3 regions of the Sinorhizobium garamanticum genome follow, and region 1 is predicted to be linked to each of the others. Evidence: predicted binding sites of a transcription regulator. Region 1 holds the regulator's gene; each other region holds the start of a gene.
The links. The regulator LexA, encoded in region 1, represses DNA repair genes until DNA is damaged. The targets are predictions, from matches to a motif close to TGTTCNNNNTGTGTTCNG.
Positions count from the first base shown of each region.

Region 2: a site for LexA is predicted at 4,920-4,937, ahead of PZN02_RS03975 (DNA recombination protein RmuC). Genes of this name have one in related genera too.
Region 3: a site for LexA is predicted at 3,982-3,999, ahead of PZN02_RS07055 (ImuA family protein). Genes of this name have one in related genera too.

Region 1 is NZ_CP120373.1:3,651,621-3,658,183, forward strand. It holds gene PZN02_RS17165 (hypothetical protein) at 121-639, shown strand; gene PZN02_RS17170 (hypothetical protein) at 1,037-1,243, shown strand; gene PZN02_RS17175 (TOBE domain-containing protein) at 1,367-1,636, opposite strand; gene lexA (transcriptional repressor LexA) at 1,866-2,585, shown strand; tRNA gene PZN02_RS17185 (tRNA-Cys) at 3,253-3,326, opposite strand; gene PZN02_RS17190 (hypothetical protein) at 3,621-3,914, opposite strand; tRNA gene PZN02_RS17195 (tRNA-Asn) at 4,055-4,129, shown strand; partial or broken gene PZN02_RS17200 (SMR family transporter) at 4,205-4,540, shown strand; gene PZN02_RS17205 (SMR family transporter) at 4,588-4,878, shown strand; gene PZN02_RS17210 (SDR family NAD(P)-dependent oxidoreductase) at 4,866-5,711, opposite strand; gene PZN02_RS17215 (cysteine synthase A) at 6,034-6,563, shown strand, end outside.
Region 2 is NZ_CP120373.1:823,042-829,604, forward strand. It holds gene PZN02_RS03945 (efflux RND transporter permease subunit) at 1-58, shown strand, start outside; gene dapE (succinyl-diaminopimelate desuccinylase) at 245-1,438, shown strand; gene PZN02_RS03955 (hypothetical protein) at 1,425-2,021, shown strand; gene truA (tRNA pseudouridine(38-40) synthase TruA) at 2,332-3,075, opposite strand; gene fmt (methionyl-tRNA formyltransferase) at 3,075-4,010, opposite strand; gene def (peptide deformylase) at 4,296-4,820, opposite strand; gene PZN02_RS03975 (DNA recombination protein RmuC) at 4,970-6,163, shown strand; gene PZN02_RS03980 (ribokinase) at 6,215-6,563, shown strand, end outside.
Region 3 is NZ_CP120373.1:1,505,979-1,512,541, forward strand. It holds tRNA gene PZN02_RS07025 (tRNA-Gly) at 108-182, opposite strand; gene PZN02_RS07030 (prolyl-tRNA synthetase associated domain-containing protein) at 511-1,020, shown strand; gene trxA (thioredoxin) at 1,079-2,056, shown strand; gene PZN02_RS07040 (LON peptidase substrate-binding domain-containing protein) at 2,380-3,060, shown strand; gene PZN02_RS07045 (Trm112 family protein) at 3,072-3,260, shown strand; gene PZN02_RS07050 (metallopeptidase family protein) at 3,417-3,851, opposite strand; gene PZN02_RS07055 (ImuA family protein) at 4,019-4,966, shown strand; gene PZN02_RS07060 (DinB/UmuC family translesion DNA polymerase) at 5,007-6,422, shown strand; gene PZN02_RS07065 (error-prone DNA polymerase) at 6,419-6,563, shown strand, end outside.

The DNA of each region.
Region 1 (6,563 bases):
GTATCATGCCGGCCATGCTCCTCGCGGGAGGCGAGTTGAGCGAGGGAGGACCGAGCCATGCGTATGTCTTCGGTACTGCGTTTGCTGCGGACAGTTTGTCTCGCGGCGGGCGCTTCTGTCATGTCCGCACCGCTGGTGAATGCAAGCGACGCGCTTCCGCCCGAGCTGGAGAAGCTGAAAACAGCGCTTGAGAAATATAAGGACCCCGTTGCCGCGGTGCGTGACGGCTATTTCTCGACATTGGGATGCGTCACGTATGCGACGGGCACGATGGGGGTGCACTTTCTGAATCCGGCGCTGATCGGTCCGAAGCCCGATCCAATGAAGCCGACATTGCTGTTGTATGAGCCAAATGGCGACAAGCTGGAGCTCGTTGCTGTCGAATGGCTGATCCCGCTCGCCACGGGCGTCAAGCCGAATCCCGAGCTCTTCGGGCATCCCTTCGACGGCCCCATGGAGGGGCATGAACCGCTTCTGCCGGCGCAGCTCCACCATTACGACCTGCATGCGTGGATCTTCAAGCCGAACCCTCTCGGCCTGTTCCACCCGGTGAACCCGGACGTCAAGTGCCCTGAAGGACCTTATACTCTCCTGGAAGAGCCGCCGAAGATGTTGCCTCATCCAGCTTCGAGCAACTAGGGGTCATCGGGCACAGTCAGCCTCGGGGGAGTCGTCGAATCCCGCCATACGCCTCCGCGCCGCCCTGAGGCGGGCGCGGAGGCGAGGTGCGGGCTTTATAACGTTGGCGGCGCGGGCCTTTCGTTTCGTGGCGCGGCTGTTTGCGCTTCGAGAACCCCGGTCGCGTCAACCGCCATTGCGATAACGCGATATGCCCAAGGGCCCGCCTGGACGTTTCCTAAAAGGTGGCCGATCCAAGGATAAAAGCGTGCAGCGATTCAAAATGCTACAGCGTCGTTCGCGCGTCTGATAAGACGCGCGCGGCGCTGTAGTAAAGCGACCGTTTCCCGTTCGCACCCTCTGAAAAAACGCGTAGACTGTTCCCACCGGCAGATTTGCCCCAAAGAGGAGATCGGCCATGAACCCTTTCAATAACTTCCGAGATTATCCTATCCTTCCCGGTGAAGTCGCGATCCTGGAGGGCGTGCTGCACAAGGCGCTCGAAGAACGCAACCTGACGATGGGGAGCGATGAGGCTGAGGAAGTCGCCCAAAGGATCATCAAGCTTTACCAGACCGGCGTCAGGGATCCGGAGCAGATCTGGCAGATGATCCGCACGATCTAGCGAGCAATTGAAGACACACTGCGCCGCGCGTCCAATCGGACGCGCAAAGGTCGCTGTAGCACTTTGAATTGCTGCATGATTTTGTCCTTAAATCGATTCCGATTTAAGGAATCATGCAGTAACTCAGTCGCAGATTGCGGACACTTTGTTCTCGGGGAATGATGCGCGAACGCGGTCGCCACGGCTGATGCCGATCGAGGGATGCGTGCGAACAAGCAGGTTTTGATCGCCATCGATGCCGATCGTGTATTCCCCGACCTCTACCAGGAAGACCTTGCCCTGGATGAGGCCGCTGACGCTGTTCGGCGCCGCATCACTCACAATACCATTGAACGGCTGGAGCCCAATGTTCCCCGGCCGGATGACGAAGGAGATCTGATGGCCTGCAGTCATGCTCGATGACCGCGCCGATCAGCCTGACGGAGACATAAGACCGGCCAGAAAGGCGCGATCCTGCCCCTTCCGTGGCTCGCGACGCGGCGGTCGGCGGAGCGACCGAGGGCCTCCCTCGAGAAATTCGCGATGGCGAGAGAAATTCACGGAATTTTAGGTACTTGCGGAACACATATGGAACAGATAGTGTCTGTTCTTGATTTGTTTCGCGATTCTGGAGTGACGCGCCATGCTAACCCGCAAGCAACAGGAATTGCTTCTGTTCATTCACGAGCGAATGAAGGAATCCGGGGTGCCGCCGTCCTTCGACGAGATGAAAGACGCACTGGACCTCGCTTCCAAGTCGGGCATCCATCGGTTGATTACCGCACTTGAAGAGCGCGGCTTCATTCGACGCCTTCCCAACCGGGCGCGCGCGCTCGAAGTCATCAAGCTGCCTGAGGCCTATATGGCGAGCCCGCAGCCTCGGCGTGGCTTCTCGCCAAGTGTCATAGAAGGCAGCCTGGGCAAGCCACCTGTAGCGCCCGCCGCCACGACGAAATCGGCGCCACCGAGCGACACTGCAATGATTTCGGTGCCGGTCATGGGACGAATTGCGGCCGGTGTCCCGATTTCCGCGATCCAGAACAACACGCACGATATTTCCATCCCGGCCGACATGATCGGCAGCGGCGAACACTACGCGCTCGAAATCAAGGGCGACTCGATGATCGAAGCGGGTATCTTCGATGGCGATACCGTGATCATTCGGAATACAAACACGGCGAATCCCGGCGACATCGTCGTTGCACTAGTCGATGACGAAGAGGCAACGCTCAAACGATTCCGCAGAAAGGGCGCCTCCATTGCGCTCGAAGCGGCCAACCCTGCCTATGAAACGCGGATATTCGGACCGGACCGCGTCAAGATCCAAGGCAAGCTCGTCGGCCTTATTCGCCGCTATCACTAGTTTGGCGGTCTGAGCGGAAATTCGAGCCTGGTTTGCGGGAGCCAGTGCGCATTTAGCCGTGCTGCTCGAACAGGATATTGTTTCTTTCAGAGCTGCAGACGTGACCTGCCGGCTTCCCACGAAAGGTCTTATCCACGGCGCCGCGCGTCTTATCAGACGCGCAACGGATGCTATAGCAGTGTAAATTCCCGCATATCCTCATCCCCAATCGGCTACGATTTAGGGAAACATGCAGTAGAACGAGGGAAGCCTTGGAATAGAAGAAAAAGCCGGCCCTGCTCTTCGGCATAGACCGGCGAGTCTACAAACCGCGCTTCAAAGTAAAAGCTCATTGTAAATGATATCAGTGGAGTTTAAGGGCGCCGCCCACCCCGATCCATGGACCTTAGTCCTACCCGACATTGGCAAAGGTCTTAGGATTCTTGTGCGCTGCGCTTCTCGACATGTTGCTGTGAGCGCACGCTGGCGACATCCATGTCGGCGGTTGGGGCACTGAGGGTACCAGAGCCAGTTCTGGTGTCCCTTCCAACCCGCTTCGGGACCTTCGTTGGGAAGAGTGCGAAACTGGCGAGGTAGAGGCCCACTGCCCAGGTCATTGCCTTGAGCGGAGGCCTAGGCAATTCTCGAAATCTGCTTGAAGCAGAAATGTTAAGCATTTGATTTCTTTTGGAGGCCTCGCCCGGAATTGAACCGGGGTACAAGGATTTGCAGTCCTCTGCGTCACCACTCCGCCACGAGGCCTCTCGCGCTCGATCGATCAAGCGATGGCCGGCGTTTAGAACGAATCTATGAGGAGCGCAAGGGGGAAGCTTTCGAAAAAGGTGGAACGCTCGTAGTCATTCGCCGTTCTCCCCAGCGATCCCCAACTGCAATCCAGCCCGGAATTTTTTCGATTCTAACGGCAGCTTTGCGTGCCTACGGTGCCATCAGCGAGCTCGTGCGACCCTGCGCCGACAAACATCGCAGCACGGCAGTCGATTCGTCGGCCTCCCTCGCTCCCTCAGGCATCGGCTTCTGCCGCCTCGCGCGCCCCGCTCAGGACTTGCCGGAGGAATTTTGCTGGCCGCGCCAACGCGCCCACCAAATCGCCAACTTGCGGCGGCGGCGGCGGATCGCCGGTATGTCGTGAGAAAGCACAAGCAACCCCAGAGGAATCATCCAGAAACCGAGCACCGGCAGAAAACCTAAGACGCCGCCCACGATGAGAAGCGTACCAACCAGGATTCGCAGTACCGGCGAGTCCGGCAAGTTAATGCGCCATTTCCCGAGCACGATCTGGCGTGTCTGCGGATCGATGCCGAAATGCCGTTCTTTCCTGCCGTTCGTCATTATTCCTCTTTCATGCTCCACCCCACAATTGGGGCCTTCTCCACAGCCTCGCAACCGACGTTGTCAATTTTTTTTGAAAAAGCGCTTGGCAAATCGAAAAAGCATTTGTATTAGCAGCCTCACTTCTGCGGTGCAGATGATCCCTGGTAGCTCAGCGGTAGAGCACTCGACTGTTAATCGATAGGTCGCCGGTTCGAATCCGGCCCGGGGAGCCAGTTTCAAAAGAGCCATTCGCGGTAAACGCCCGAATGGCTCTTTTTGTTTGTCGATGTGGTCTCTGAAGGTTCCTCATGCGTGTTGCATGGCTTTTCCTGACTCTCGCGATCGCGACAGAGGTCGCCGGCCTCACGGCGATGAAGGCTGCCTCCGGCTCCTATGCCGGACATGCGATCATGTATGCTTCGATTGCGCTCTCATACGTGTTCCTTGCCAAAGCCGTGAAGACAATCTCCGTCGGCGTCGCCTATGCCATCTGGGAAGGGTCCGGTGTCGCTCTCATCACGCTCGTCTCCGTGTTCGTCTTTGGCCATGCGCTGAGCGGCCGCGAGATGCTCGGTCTGTCGATGGCCGTTGTCGGGATACTGCTCGTCAACGCCGGTGAGGCACAGGAGGAGGAAGCGGCGGGAGAAGCAGCCCGACGAGTGCCGACAGCTTCTATTTCGCTTTCGCGGTTATGGCCGGCGTCCTTGACGTCGCTGCCAATCTGGCTTCCACGAAGTCGAACGGCTTTGCGCGGCGCGGCTGGGGCGTGCTTTCGATTCTCCTGGTACTCGCGGCCTTTGCACTGCTCGCGGAGGCGGTCAAGGGGATGGAACTTGCCATCGCCTATGCAGTGCTTGGCGCCACCGGCATCTTCGGCACCGCCATCTGCGGACGTCTCTTCTTCGGTCAGAAGCTGAAACCTGTCGGCTGGCTCGGCCTGTCGCTCGTCTTCGGTGCGGTTCTCGTGCTTCACACGGCCTGACGTGGCCGGCCCTTCGTACTGGATTGCGCTTTTTTCGCCGTGCTCGCGGGCACACGCCCAGGCACCAGCCAGTTGAGAAGCGCAAAGTAGGCGCTGTACGGCAGGAAACGCGCCAGTTTAGCCGCATAGGTAAGGCGTTTAGGGAACGTGATCTCGAAGCGCCCTGATTTCAGGCCGAGACAAATGCGCTCCGCCGCTTCCTCTACGCTCACCAGAGCCGGTCGCGGGAACTTGCCTCTGGCCGAAGCGGCCGTGTCGACGAAGCCTGGACAGATCAACTGCAGGCGGATGCCGATACGATCGAGGTCGAATTTCAAGCTCTCGGCCATATTGATGAGCCCCGCCTTGGTCGCCCCATATGCGGCGCCCATCGGCAGGCCGCTGTAGCCCGCCGCCGACGACACGATAGCGATCTGGCCATGCCCGTTCGCCTTCATGTGCTCGACAACGGGCACGAGGCAATTGACGACGCCATGAAGATTGACGGCAAAGCTCTTGTCGAAGGCTTCCCGGCTAAGATCGTCGCCGCGCACCGGAATCACTACGCCCGCATTGAGCAAGGCCAGAGCCACCCGGCCGTGATCGTATTCGATAGCCGCCAGCAAGCGCTCCATGTCGCTCGGATCCGTGACGTCCCCATCGAGAACGACAATCCTGCCGGGGCCTGATGCCTCATGTTGAAGCGCCACTAGCCTCTCGTGACTACGTGCCGTCACGACGACCGAATAGCCCTCCTCAACCAGCCTGAGGGCGACGGCGCGCCCGATGCCCGAACTCGCTCCCGTTATCCACACCAGTCCATGGTCGGGTCGGGCTGTAAATGCAGTCGTCATTTCGTCCTCGCGTCCATCGGGAAGGGCTTCCCCTTCCAAAACCCGTGGCTGTCTCCCCCTGCCCGGGTTTAATGCCTCTCCGACGGCAACGCCTGGTCAGATTTCGCACCTTCGATCGTCCTTTTGACCACCGAGACGAATTTTGCCCGGGACAGGTTAGCTGCGAAACGCTATTTCTTGCCTAGTGCACAGGCTGAGCCGAAAACACGCCAATATTTCGGCGATCTTGCCTGTAAACCAAATGTTTATCGGATCGCCGTTCATCAGGGATTATGCTGGGCTCAGACCCGGCGTCCGTTCCGTCCAGCGTGAGGTTTTCAAAATGACCGTTCTTCCGTCCGTGCTCGAAGCGATTGGCAACACGCCGTTGATCCGGCTCCAGGCCGTTTCCGAAGCCACCGGCTGCACCATCCTCGGCAAAGCGGAATTTCTCAATCCGGGGCAATCGGTGAAGGACCGAGCTGCCCTGTGGATTATTCGCCAGGCGGAAAAATCCGGGCAGTTGAAGCCCGGCGGCGTCATCGTAGAAGGCACCGCGGGCAACACCGGAATCGGCCTTGCCGTCGTCGGCAGCGCGCTCGGATACCGTACGGTCATTGTCATTCCCGAAACGCAAAGCCAGGAAAAGAAGGACGCGTTGCGCCTAATGGGTGCCGAACTGGTGGAAGTTCCGGCGGTGCCGTACAAGAATCCCAACAACTACGTGAAGATTTCGGGCCGGCTCGCCGCCGAACTTGCAAAGACGGAACCGAACGGCGCGATCTGGGCGAACCAGTTCGATAATGTCGCGAACCGCGACGCGCACCTGGAAACGACCGCGCCGGAAATCTGGCGTGACACAGACGGCAAGGT
Region 2 (6,563 bases), 1.4 Mb from region 1:
GCCGCTGAAGCACGCCGGAGCGCACATCGAAGCGCCTCACCTCGCCCCCGGCGAGTGAACGGGATTCCCCTGCCCGACGGCGCCTCAAGCGGGCCGGACGAGAAATCGTCCGGCCCGCTCACGTTTTGGGCCGTAGCGCGGGGCTGTAGCGCCGCCATCACGCGTGACAGCCGGCACTCGATCGGATAAACCAGCAACCTCCGACCTCACAGGCCTGCGTGCCCCGCAGATGGCATTCCGATAGATGACGTCCACCGATCCGATTACCAATCTTGCCACCCTTATTCGCTGCCCCTCCGTCACCCCCGCCGAAGGCGGCGCGCTTGCCGCTCTCGAAGCGATGCTGAAGCCGCTCGGCTTCATCGTGGACCGCGTGGTGGCGAAGGACACCGGGACCCCGGACATCGAAAACCTCTACGCGCGCCTTGGAAGCGATGGCCCGCACTTGATGTTCGCCGGGCATACCGACGTTGTGCCGGTCGGCGACGAAGCCGCCTGGACCCACCCGCCCTTCTCCGCAACGATCGCAGGTGGCGAAATGTATGGCCGCGGCGCCGTCGACATGAAGGGCGGCATCGCCTGCTTCGTGGCTGCGGTCGCGCGCCACATCGAAAAGCACGGAGCGCCGAAAGGTTCGATCTCGTTTCTGATCACCGGCGACGAGGAAGGCCCGGCGATCAACGGTACGGTGAAGCTTCTTCAGTGGGAGGCGGCGAAAGGCGAACGCTGGGATGCCTGCCTCGTCGGCGAGCCTACCAATCCCGATACGCTCGGCGACATGATCAAGATCGGCCGGCGCGGCTCGCTCTCCGGCCGGATCACCGTTCACGGCGTCCAGGGACATGCGGCCTATCCGCATCTCGCCGACAATCCGGTGCGCGGCATCCTGCAGCTCACCGAGGCGCTGATGGACCCGCCCTTCGATAGCGGCACCGAGAGCTTCCAGCCATCGAACCTCGAGGTCACGACCATCGATGTCGGCAACCCGGCCGTCAACGTCATTGCGGCGAAGGCGAGCGCCAGCTTCAACATCCGCTTCAACGACAATTGGACCGCCGAAAGCCTCATGGCGGAGATTGTCGCGCGGCTTGATGGCGCCGCCGCGAGCGACAAGCTCAGGCCCAACCGCGCGCCGGTCCGCTACGACATCGTCTGGAACGAGCGTCCGAGCCACGTGTTCCTCACGCGCAACAACGCCCTCATCGATTCGCTTTCCGGCGCGGTGGAGGCTGTCGTCGGACGCCAGCCGAAGCTCTCGACCACCGGCGGCACCTCGGATGCGCGCTTCATCAAGGACTATTGCCCCGTCGTCGAATTCGGCCTGGTCGGGCAGACGATGCACATGGTCGACGAGCGCGTTGCCGTTGCCGATCTCGAAACCTTGACCGGGATCTACGAGACCTTCATAGCCCGCTGGTTCGGTCATGCCGCTGCTTGAGGAGGTCCTCACCTACGTCAAGGGACTGTGGTTGCTCATCCAGGGCAACCGCGAGGGCTTTCGCTGGCTGGACATCAGCGAAAGCGGCCTGTGGCGCTCGTTCGCGGCAATACTCTGGTCTCTGCCGGCGATCGCCGTGACCTGGGCATCCTGGCGGCTCTACTACCTTGCGGCCATGCCGGCCGGCACGACAATCGGCTTCGGCTTCATCGTGAAGCTGCTTGTCGTCGATCTCGCCAGCTGGCTGCTGCCGATCATCCTGATCGTCATCCTGTCCCGGCCGCTGGGTTTTGCGATTTTTGTGGTGCCGGTGATCGTTACCACCAATTGGCTCTCGGTGCCGCTTTCCTACGCCATGGCGCTGCCTGCCGCGATCCGTCTGCTGATCCCGGGCAGTCAGGGGCTGACCAGCCTGATCTGGCTCCTGCTGCTGGTCGTCAGCGTCGGCTTGCTCTTCCGGCTTCTGCGCACCGTCACCGGCAACCAGACCTTGCTGGCGGCCGCGCTGACGACACTCTTCCTGCTGCCGTCGATGATGATCGGCGAGTTACTGCAGCGCTTCTTTGGTCTTGTTCCAAGTTAGAGCCCTTCAGGGTTAAATGGAAACAGTTCTGTTGGCTCAAACGGAGTCGGATGGTCGACCGGCCGGCGCGCGGCGTAGCCAAAGCATACGGCCAAGCCGGCCGGTCGATCAGGCGGCCCGTTTCAGCCAACCCGGAGGGCCGGGCATCTTTCCGCCAGGCTCAGAGGCAATCGGCTCGGACGTACATCCGGGTACGCCCCTTCACCGATCGCCTCTGCCCTGACGAAAACCTGCTCCGGCAGAACTGCTTCCATTTAACCCTGAAGGGCTCTGGGAAAAAGCGAGTCCTGCAGGCCGCGCCTCGCGCAACTCAATAATCGACCTGCATGAAGTAGAGGCCGTCCGGAGGCGCGACCGGCCCGCAGGCCTTTCGATCGCGCGCTTCGAGCGCCGCCTGCAAATCGTCCGGCGTCCACTTGCCCTCGCCCACCAACTTCAGCGAGCCGGCGAAGGAGCGAATCTGGTTGTGCAGAAAGCTCTGGGCCGTCGCGCGGATCTCTATGAGATCCCCGGCTCGCGTCACGTCTAGCCGATCAAGCGTGCGCAGCGGGCTTGTCGCCTGGCAATGGGCCGAGCGGAACGTCGTGAAGTCGTGGTGGCCGACCAGCCGTTGTGCGGCCACATGCATGGCCTCATGGTCGAGCGTCTTCGGCACCCACCAGGCACGCCTTGCTTCGAGCGCCAGCGGCGAGCGGCGGGAGATGATGCGATAGAGATAGTGGCGGCGAACCGCGGAGAAACGCGCGTCAAAACCCGGCGGCGCCTCAGCTGCGTCGAGAATCGAGACACGTTCGCCGGCAAGCGCCAGGTGGGCATTGAGCGCATTGCGCAACGTGTGCGTCTTCCATTCGCGCGTGAGATCCGCATGCGCGACCTGGCCCATGGCGTGGACGCCGGAATCGGTGCGTCCCGCCCCGCGGACGGACACCGTCTCTCCGGTCAGCGACAAGATCGCCTTCTCGATCGCGCCCTGGACGGACGGACCGTTTTCCTGTCGCTGCCAGCCGACATAGTCTGAGCCGTCGTATTCGACGGTGAGGCGATAACGCGGCATCAGGCGATCCTCGTGCCGCGGGCGACGGGCGTTCCGCGCAGGAACTCGGCGACAGCGAGCGGCTTGCCGCCGGCCTTCTGCAGTCGGGTCGGCCGCACCGCACCCTCGCCGCAGGCAATGGTCAACGCCTCGTCCAGAATGGTGCCGGCTTCGCCAGCCCCGGCGGCTTTCTCGGAATTCAGCACCTTTATCCGTTCCGGCTTTCCGGCGATCGCCAGTTCGAACCAGGCTCCGGGAAAAGGCGAAAGACCGCGAATGTGATTGTGAACCTCGCCCGCCGGCTTGGTGAAATCGATCCGGGTTTCCGCCTTGCTGATCTTGGCAGCATAGACCGCGCCCTCTTCCGGCTGAGGCGTCAGCGGCAGGTCGCCCGCTTCGAGCTTCGCCATCGCCTCTTTCATCAAAGCCGCTCCGACCTGCATCAGCTTGTCGTGCAGCTCGCCAGCCGTCATCGTTTCGCCGATCGCAACGGCCTTGGTGAGCGCGACCGGGCCGGTGTCGAGCCCCTTGTCCATCTTCATCACCATCATGCCGGTCTCGCGGTCGCCGGCCATGATCGCGCGCTGGATGGGCGCCGCCCCCCGCCAGCGCGGCAGGAGCGACGCGTGTCCGTTGTAGCAGCCATGCCTTGTCCCCTGGAGAATCTCCTCGGGCAGGAGCAGGCCGTAGGCGACGACGACGGCGACGTCGGCATTGAACTTGGCGAAGGTCTCGCGATCGCCGGCGTCCTTGAAGTTCGGCGGGGTCAGGACGGGGATGCCGAGAAGCTCGGCCGCCTGGTGGACCGGCGACTTCTGCAGGTCGAGACCGCGCCGCCCGCCAGGACGCGGCGGCTGCGTGTAAACAGCGACGATCTCATGGCCTGCCTCGGCGAGGGCGACCAGCGTCGGCACCGAGAATTCCGGCGTTCCCATGAAAATGATGCGAAGCGGCAAGGCGGCAAACTCCGTCTCTTGAAATCAGGCTGCGCCCCGGGATTTCCCGCACCGACGCGGCGCTCTGGATCACGATGATGTCGGTCGAACGGCCCAAATCACAAACGTGATCGATTCTAAATAGGTTGAGACGCGGGATGCGGGCGGAAAACCGCACACACTTTCCTCATCCCGCTCTACAGCGCCGCGCGTCTGTCAGACGCGCAAGGGACGCTGCAGCGCTTTGAATTGCTGCATGTTTTTATCCTTAAATCGGCCAGGATCTAAGGAAACATGCAGTGGATGTCAGATCGCCTTGGCGCCGCGGGTCTTGGCCGCCTTGGTGAACTTGCGGATCACCATGTCCCGCTTGAGCTTGGAGATATGGTCGATGAACAGAACGCCGTTCAGATGATCGATCTCGTGCTGCAGGCAGGTGGCAAGCAGGCCGTCCGCCTCGAGCGTCTGCTCCTTGCCGTGGCGGTCGACATATTCGACGGTGACGGCCGCTGGGCGCTCGACTTCGGCGTAGTAGTCCGGGATCGACAGGCAGCCTTCCTCGTAGACCGAGCGCTCATCGGAGGATCTGACGATTTTCGGGTTGATGAAGACGAGCGGCGTCTTCTCGTCGCCTTCCTTCGATACGTCGAGCACCAGCAGGCGCTTCGGTACGCCGATCTGTATTGCTGCAAGGCCAATGCCCGGCGCGTCGTACATGGTTTCCAACATGTCGTCGGCGAGGCGGCGGATGTCGTCGTCAACGGTATCCACCGGTTTGGACACCTGGCGCAGAACCGGATCGGGAAGGATGATTAGTGGCTTGATCGTCATGCTGATCCCATAGCCGATCTTTCCGCTTGCGCGCAAGAACATTGCCTCTCGTCAAGACCGCACACGCGGTACTTGCGGCTTGCCAAGCCGCCATATGTTTGTTCTTGTTTTGATCTGGTCTTCGGGCGCGAATCTGTTAGGCTGCCGCCATGGAGCCCATCGACTTTTCCTTCGACCAGCCCTTGTTGCAGCTCGGCGCCCTGCCCGTCACGGCCGGTCATCTCGCCACGGCTGCCGCGCTTCTCATGACGCTTGCGTGCCTGATGTTCGCGCGCCGGGCGAGCTCTGCCCGCATCGGAGAGCGAGACGAGCAGATGGCGACGCTTCTTGCCGCGCAGACGGAATTGCAGGGCCGCATCGCCGCGATGACGGATGTTTTCGGCACCCGCCAGGCGGAACTCAACCAGTCCATCAGCCAGCGCATCGACGGAATGACGCACCGGATCGGCGCCTCGATCAGCGAGCAGACGAAAGCGACCCATGAGAACCTTCGGCGCCTGCAGGAACGGCTTGCCGTGATCGACAACGCCCAGAACAACATTCAATCGCTGGCCAAGGACATGGCCGGGCTGCAGAACATTCTGGCAAACAAGCAGACGCGCGGGGCCTTCGGCCAGTCGCGCATGGAAGCGATCGTTGCCGACGGGTTGCCGATGGGCGCTTTCGCCTTCCAGGCAACACTTTCGAACGGCGCCCGTCCGGATTGCACGATCCGCATGCCGAACGGCCAGCCGCCGCTTGTCATCGACGCGAAGTTTCCGCTCGAAGGATGGAACGCAATGCGCGACGCGGCGACGGCCGAGCGGCGGCAGCAGGCGGCGCAGGCCTTCCGCCGCGACATGGAAGTGCATATCCGCGATATCGCCAGCAAGTATCTCTTGCCGGGAGAAACGCAGGAGACGGCCTTCCTCTTTGTTCCTTCCGAGTCGATCTTCGCCGAGATCCACGAACACTTCGAGGCGATCGTGCAGAAGGCGCATCGCCAGCGCATCGTCATCGTCTCGCCGTCACTGCTGCTTTTGTCGATCCAGGTGATCCAGGCGATCCTGAAGGATGCCCGCATGCGCGAGCAGGCGCACCTGATCCAGGGCGAAGTCGCGCGCCTGATGGACGACCTTTCACGGCTCGACGAACGTGTGCGCAAGCTCCAGGGTCATTTCGCCATGACGCAGAAGGATGTCGAGGACATCCTCATCTCGTCGGACAAGCTTACGAGGCGCGGCGCCAAGATCGAGGCGCTGGAACTCGCGGCCGAAGCCGTGCCCGGAGACGGCGAGCAAGGCGGACGGCCCCTCGACAACCGGATGGGGCAATTGAAGCTTCGGGTGGTTGACGAGGACTGACGCGGTCGGGCACTCTTCGCGAAAGTCAATAATCCGACGGGGCATCTCCACATGATCACTGTCCTTGGGTCCATCAACATGGACCTAATCGCCACGACCGCGCGCCTGCCGAAGCCTGGCGAAACCGTTGCCGGGACCGGCTTTTCCACCGCCGCCGGCGGCAAGGGTGCAAACCAGGCGCTGGCCGCCCGCCGCGCCGGTGCGTCGGTGCGCATGGCCGGCGCGGTCGGCTGGGACAGCTTCGCCGAAGGCGCGCTGGCGCTGTTGAAAGCGGCCGGCGCCGACCTTAGCCTCATCAAGACCGTCGATTCCCCCACCGGCACGGCGCATATCATCGTCGGCGGCGATGGCGAAAACGTCATCGTGGTCGTCGCCAGCGCCAACGCGACCATGAGCGAAA
Region 3 (6,563 bases), 2.1 Mb from region 1:
GTACTACAGTGACCTTTGCGCGTCCGATTGGACACGCGGCGCTGTAAAAGCAGCGTGGCCCAGCGATAGAGACCAAGAACAACAATGAAATGAAGAGGTTGAGAAACTGGAGCGGGTGAGGCGATTCGAACGCCCGACCCCAACCTTGGCAAGGTTGTGCTCTACCCCTGAGCTACACCCGCTCATCATCCGCGGTCCGGGGGTAGTCGGTGGACCGTGGTGCCGCCCCGTCTTGCGGCGACGGGCGCTATATGGCCTAAGCCTTTTTCAAATGCAACAGGGAAATGACGCGAATGCGAAGAATTTTTTTGGGGCCGTCCAAAAAGCTTGGAAATGCCGGTGTTTTCCACTGATGCATATCGGCCAGGGGTGTGCAGCGGCATGAGGACGTGTGAGCGGTTTCCGCCGGCATGCCGCTCCAGCCTATGAGAATCGCCGCGCCTGAGATTGCAGAGCGCGCCTGTTCTCCGTAAAGCAGGCGGAAATCGCCACGAAAGGAAGGATTTGATGATGAGCGAGGCGCAGCCGAAGACCGCGGAGGACCTGTTCCGTTTTCTCGACAACCTTGGGATCGAACACACGACGAAGCGCCATGCGCCGGTGTTCACCGTTGCCGAATCGGTGGCGCTGCGCGACGAAATTCCCGGCGGACATACAAAGAACCTGTTCGTGAAGGATAAGAAGGACAACTATTTCCTGCTGACCGTCGAGGAGCATGCGACGGTGGACCTGAAGACCGTCCATCAGATCATCGGCGCGGCGAGCAAGGTTTCCTTCGGCAAGCCGGAAAAGCTGATGGAGTATCTGGGCGTCATCCCCGGCGCGGTGACCGCCTTCGGCGCGATCAACGACACGGGCGGCAACGTGAAGTTCATTCTCGACGAGGCGTTGATGGAATTTGACACGATCAACGGCCATCCGCTTTCGAACGACCAGACGACGTCGATCGCGTCGAAAGACATGCTACGTTTCATGGAAGCGACCGGGCATGAGCCGCTTGTCTTGAAAGTGACGACCTGACATACGATCTTTGGCGCGGATGCATGAAGTCGGACGGCAAGTCCGCGAGGAGAGAAGAATGAGCGGTAGCGACAATCCCTATGCAGGTTCTTTCGGCAACCAGATGACGGCTTCGGCTTCGTTCGGCGGCCAGCCGGCGCCGAAAGCGGCAGCCGCGGCCGATCTGATCAAGGAGACAACCACCGCTACCTTCTCCCGCGACGTGCTGGAGGCTTCGCGCCAGCAGCCGGTTCTCGTCGATTTCTGGGCTCCCTGGTGCGGACCTTGCAAGCAATTGACCCCGGTGATCGAAAAGGTCGTAACGGAGGCGGCCGGCCGGGTGAAGCTCGTCAAGATGAACATCGACGACCATCCCTCGATCGCCGGCCAACTCGGCATCCAGTCAATCCCCGCCGTCATCGCCTTTGTCGGCGGGCGCCCGGTCGACGGCTTCATGGGCGCCGTTCCCGAAAGCCAGATCAAGCAGTTCATCGACCGTATCGCAGGACCCGCCGTGAGCGATGGCAAGGCCGAGATCGAAGCCGCACTGACCGACGCCAAGGCATTGCTCGATGCCGGGGAGGCGGAAAACGCGGCCGGCCTCTATGGCGCCGTCCTGCAGGCGGAGCCGGACAATGCGACGGCCATTGCCGGCATGGTCGAATGCATGATTGCGCTCGGACAGCATGCCGAGGCGCGCCAGGCGCTTTCGGAATTGCCGGAAGAGCTTGCGAAGGACGCAGCCATCAGCGCTGTCTCGAAGAAACTCGACCAGATCGAAGAGGCGCGCAAACTCGGCGACCCGACGGCGCTCGAGCATCAGCTGGCGCTCAATCCGGATGATCATGCGGCGCGGCTGAAGCTTGCCAAGATCCGCAATGTCGAAGGCGACCGTAACGCGGCGGCCGACCACCTGCTTTTGATCATGAAGCGCGACCGCAGCTTCGAGGACGACGGCGCCCGGCGCGAGCTCCTGGGCTTCTTTGAAGTCTGGGGGCCGAAGGATCCGGCGACGGTCGCCGCACGGCGCAAGCTTTCGTCGATTCTTTTCTCTTAAAGCGCGTCGGAGCTACTGCATGTTTCCTTAAATCGTAGCCGATTTAAGGATAGAACATGCAGAAATTCAAAGTGCTACAGCGTCCTTTGCGCGTCTGATAGGACGCGCGGCGCTGTAGGCGACGCGCTTTAAGTCGTTGCGTGCATGCATGTCGTTGTCCCGAAACCGTTGCACACTTTCGGGCGACATGCATTAAGCGGCAAGACTGCAGCAGGATCCGCGTCTTTTTCCCTTGAGATTTTCGAGGGACGCACCATTTCTTGATCGGGGTGTCGTGCCTGGCGATGAGGCGCGACAAGCCGGTATCTGCAAGGTCTATCAGAATGCATGTCGGAAATGCGCGATACCTCGGTCCTCAGGACTTGCCGGAGATTCTTCCGGTATTTCCGCTGACGGGCGCGCTCCTGCTTCCTGGCGCGCAGCTTCCACTCAATATCTTCGAACCGCGCTACCTTGCGATGTTCGATGATGCGCTCGCCGGCAACCGGCTGATCGGCATCGTCCAACCCTCCTTCTCCGAGGGGCGCAACGACATCGATTCGGGGCCCGTGCCGGCGCTTTGCCAGGTGGGCTGCATCGGCCGCATCACCTCCTTTGCGGAGACTGGAGACGGACGCTACATCACCTCGCTCACCGGTGTGTGCCGCTACCGGCTCTTCGCCGAAGTGGCCGGATGCCGCGGCTATCGCCGCTTCCGCATCGGCCCCTTCGCGACCGATCTCGACAGCCCGGATGACGAGAGCCTGGTCGACCGCGAGGCGCTGCTCGCCGCATTCAGAGCCTATCTCGACGCCAACAAGCTGGAAGCGGACTGGGAGAGCGTGGAGCGGGCAAGCAACCGCACGCTCGTCAATTCTATGGCGATGATGTCGCCCTACGGCCCGGCGGAAAAGCAGGCGCTGTTGGAAGCGCCTGACCTGAAAACCCGCGCCGAAACGCTGATCGCGATCACCGAGATCGTGCTTGCCCGCAATTTCGGCGACCTCGACAACATCCTGCAGTAAGCGGCAAAGCCATGGACATCAATGCCAGCAAGGTCGATCCGAAACTCCTCGAGCTGCTCGTCTGCCCGCTGACGAAGGGACGGCTGAGCTATGACGCCGAAGCGCAGGAGCTGATTTCCGAAAAAGCCCGGCTCGCTTATCCGATCCGCGACGGCGTTCCGATCATGCTCGTGTCGGAAGCGCGCAAGATCGAAGATTAGCGTACTTAATCCAAACAGGCGGGAGCCATGATTGCCCCTCACCTCCCCGCAGGCGGGGAGGTGGTTTTGGGAGTGTGGCCGCGATTCTCCTTCGCCCCCGCGTGGGGAGAAGGTGGCCGGATGAGGGGCAATTTGTGATCAGAAAAGCTGGGCAGGCTACCCGCCCACGTGTTCGACGCTTGCCTCGATCCGCTCCATGTCGTCGTCGGAAAGGCCGAAATGGTGGCCGATCTCATGGATCAGCACATGGGTGATGATATCGCCCAGCGTTTCCTCGTTTTCCGCCCAATAGTCGAGGATCGGGCGGCGATAGAGCGTGATCCGGTTTGGGAACTGGCCGGTCTCCATGGTGAAGCGTTCGCCGATCCCGCGGCCTTCGAACAGGCCAAGCAGATCGAAAGGCGTTTCAAGCGCCATGTCTTCGAAGACGTCGTCGTTCGGAAAATCGGCGACTTCGATGATGAGGTCGGTCGTCAGCTTGCGGAATTCCTCCGGTAGATGGCTATAGGCTTCGAGCGCAAGCAGTTCGAATGTGCTGAGCGTCGGTGCGTGGCGTTCCCGCCAATCATCGGTTTGGTCAATGCGGGCCATGGGCACTCCTTGTTGCCCTCATATAACGATTTCTCCTTTGTTTTTCGAGTGTTGAATTCTGGTTGGGCAGAGCGAGGAATAAATTCTCAAACATCGGTGTTGACTCTTGCGGCAGGCTCTGGAATCCATAGAGAACATAACGTGAACATCTGGTGGAGCCGACCGTCATGGCCGAGAAAGCCGTGCAGCGGGAAACCGTTTCTTCCCTCCGCGAAACCATAGCGCAGATTGAAAATCGCCGGCTGCCCGGGGTCGTGCGTGCAGCCCAGGCGGCCGATCCTGCCGGTTTCCGGCGCCAAAGGGAGGAGGCATCCCGCAACAAGATCCTGTCCCTTGGCGTCCCGCCGCTTGATGACGTGCTCGAGGGTGGGCTGCCGCTCGCGGGCATGACGGAAATCCGCAATGCCGAAACGCGCGATGTGGGGGCAGCCGCCGGTTTCGTGACGGCACTTGCGGTGCTTTGTCAGCGGAGGAAGAAGGAGAAAGGTCATCTGGCGCCGGTCCTGTGGATCAGCCAGGGCCTTGCCTCTCGCGAGGCCGGATTTCCATATGCGCCGGGCCTCAAATCCTATGGGCTCGACATCGAGCGCTTCCTGTTCGTTTCGATACGCACGGTCAAGGATGCGCTCTGGGTTGCCGAAACGGCTCTTTCGGTACCGGTCTTTGCGGCCGTCGTTCTGGAAATCCGCGGCAATCCCGCCTGTCTCGCCTTGAGCGAGAGCAGGCGCCTGCATGTAAGGGCCCGGGCAGGCGGAGTGCCTCTTCTCCTCTTCCGGCAGGCGGGCGAGGAGGAGGCCAGCAGCGCCTTTTTCCGGCTTCAGATCAAGCCGGCATCTGCCGGCGAGCGACCTCTTCCCGATGGCTCGATGCTTTGCGGCAGTATCGGCCATCCAGCCTTTCGCGTCCTTGTCGAAAAAAGCAGGGCTTACGCCTCTGCCGATATCTTTCTGGAATGGAATGCCCATGACCGCCGCTTCTACCCCATCGAGCAGTCCGTCGCTTCTCAGGCAGACGGGCAATCAGCGAATTCTGTCGATCCATTTTCCGCATCTGTCGGCCGATCGAGTGGCGCGGATCAGATGGGGCGCCTCCTGGCTTACGCAAGGGCGTCCTGATCATCCGCCCGTCGTTTTTGCCGCCAAGATCGACAATGCCATGCGGCTCGTCGCGCTCGACACGCTTGCCGAACGGGTGGGCCTGAAGCGAGGCCAGGGGGCGGCGGATGCCCGCGCCATGTGCCCGTCGCTCGATGTGATCATCGACGATCCGGCGGCGGATCGGGCCTTCCTGGAGGGGCTTGCCGACTGGTGCGACCGCTATACGCCGCTCGTCGCACTCGACGGAAAGGATGGCCTGTTCCTCGACATTACCGGCTGCGCCCATCTTCACGGCGGCGAGAGAGCGCTGGTCGACGACGTGCTTTCGCGCCTCTTCCTGCTCGGCATCGAGGCGCGGGCGGTGATCTCATCCTCTGCGGGCCTCTCCTGGGCGGTTGCCCGCTACGGCAGTGCCGCCGTCATTGCGCCCGATGATGCCGAACGGGCTCTCGCACCCTTGCCGGTCGCCGCGCTGCGCCTGCCGGCGGAAACCGCCGCCCTGCTCGAGCGGGTCGGGCTGAAAGAGATCGGCGATCTTCTTCAAGCACCGCGCGCGCCTCTCACCCGCCGCTTCGGTTCCTTGCTTCTCCTGCGGCTCGATCAGGCAAGGGGCCACGTGGACGAGCCCCTCTCGCCCCGTCTCCCCGTTCCGAGCTTTTCCGCCGAACGCCGCCTTGCCGAGCCGCTTCAGGAAGAAGAGCACATTCTTGAACTGGCACGGCATCTTTCCAACGATGTCCGCCTCTCGCTGGAACGGCATGGCGAAGGCGGGCGTCTGTTCGAGCTTCTCCTCATTCGCGTCGATGGCCGGGTGTTCCGCATTCAGGCGCATGCGGCCGTTCCCTTGAACGATGCCGATCGGATCGCGGCCCTCTTTCGCGAGCGGTTGCAGGCGGTTCATGATGACCTCGATGCCGGATACGGTTTCGAGATCCTCCGGCTATCCGTCCTTAGAAGCGAAAGGCTCGATCCTGCCCAACAGGATTTTTCCGGCGTTCCCGATGAAAGCCAGCCGCTCGCCGTCTTCGCCGACAAGCTGTGTGCGCGCTTCGGGCCGGATTGCCTGACCTTTGCGACCCTTGCCGAAAGCCATCTGCCGGAACGCGCGGGCGGATTTGCTCCCTTGACGGATGTTGCGGCGGTCATCGGATCCTGTCCGGTCGATGAGAAAGCCTGTCCCGAAAACCGCCCGCTCCGGATTTTCACGCATCCTGAGCTTGTCGAAGCGACGGCCGAGGTGCCCGATGGCGCGCCGCGCAGCTTCAACTGGCGCAAGACCCAGTATCGCGTCGCCCGCGCCGAGGGGCCGGAGCGCATCGCCGCCGAATGGTGGATCGATGGGGAGGGGTATCCGACCCGCGACTACTTCCGGGTCGAGGACCAGGAAGGCCGCCGTTTCTGGCTGTTCCGCGAGGGTCTTTACGGACGGGAAATCTCCCCGGTCCGCTGGTTCATGCATGGAGTTTTCGCATGAGCGCGGATCCTACCTTCTACGAGCTTGGCGCGCGCACGAATTTCTCCTTTCTGGAAGGAGCAGCGCCCGCTGAGGAAATGATCGTCTTTGCCAAGAAGGTCGGGCTTGCCGGCCTCGGCATCGCCGATCGCAACAGCGTCG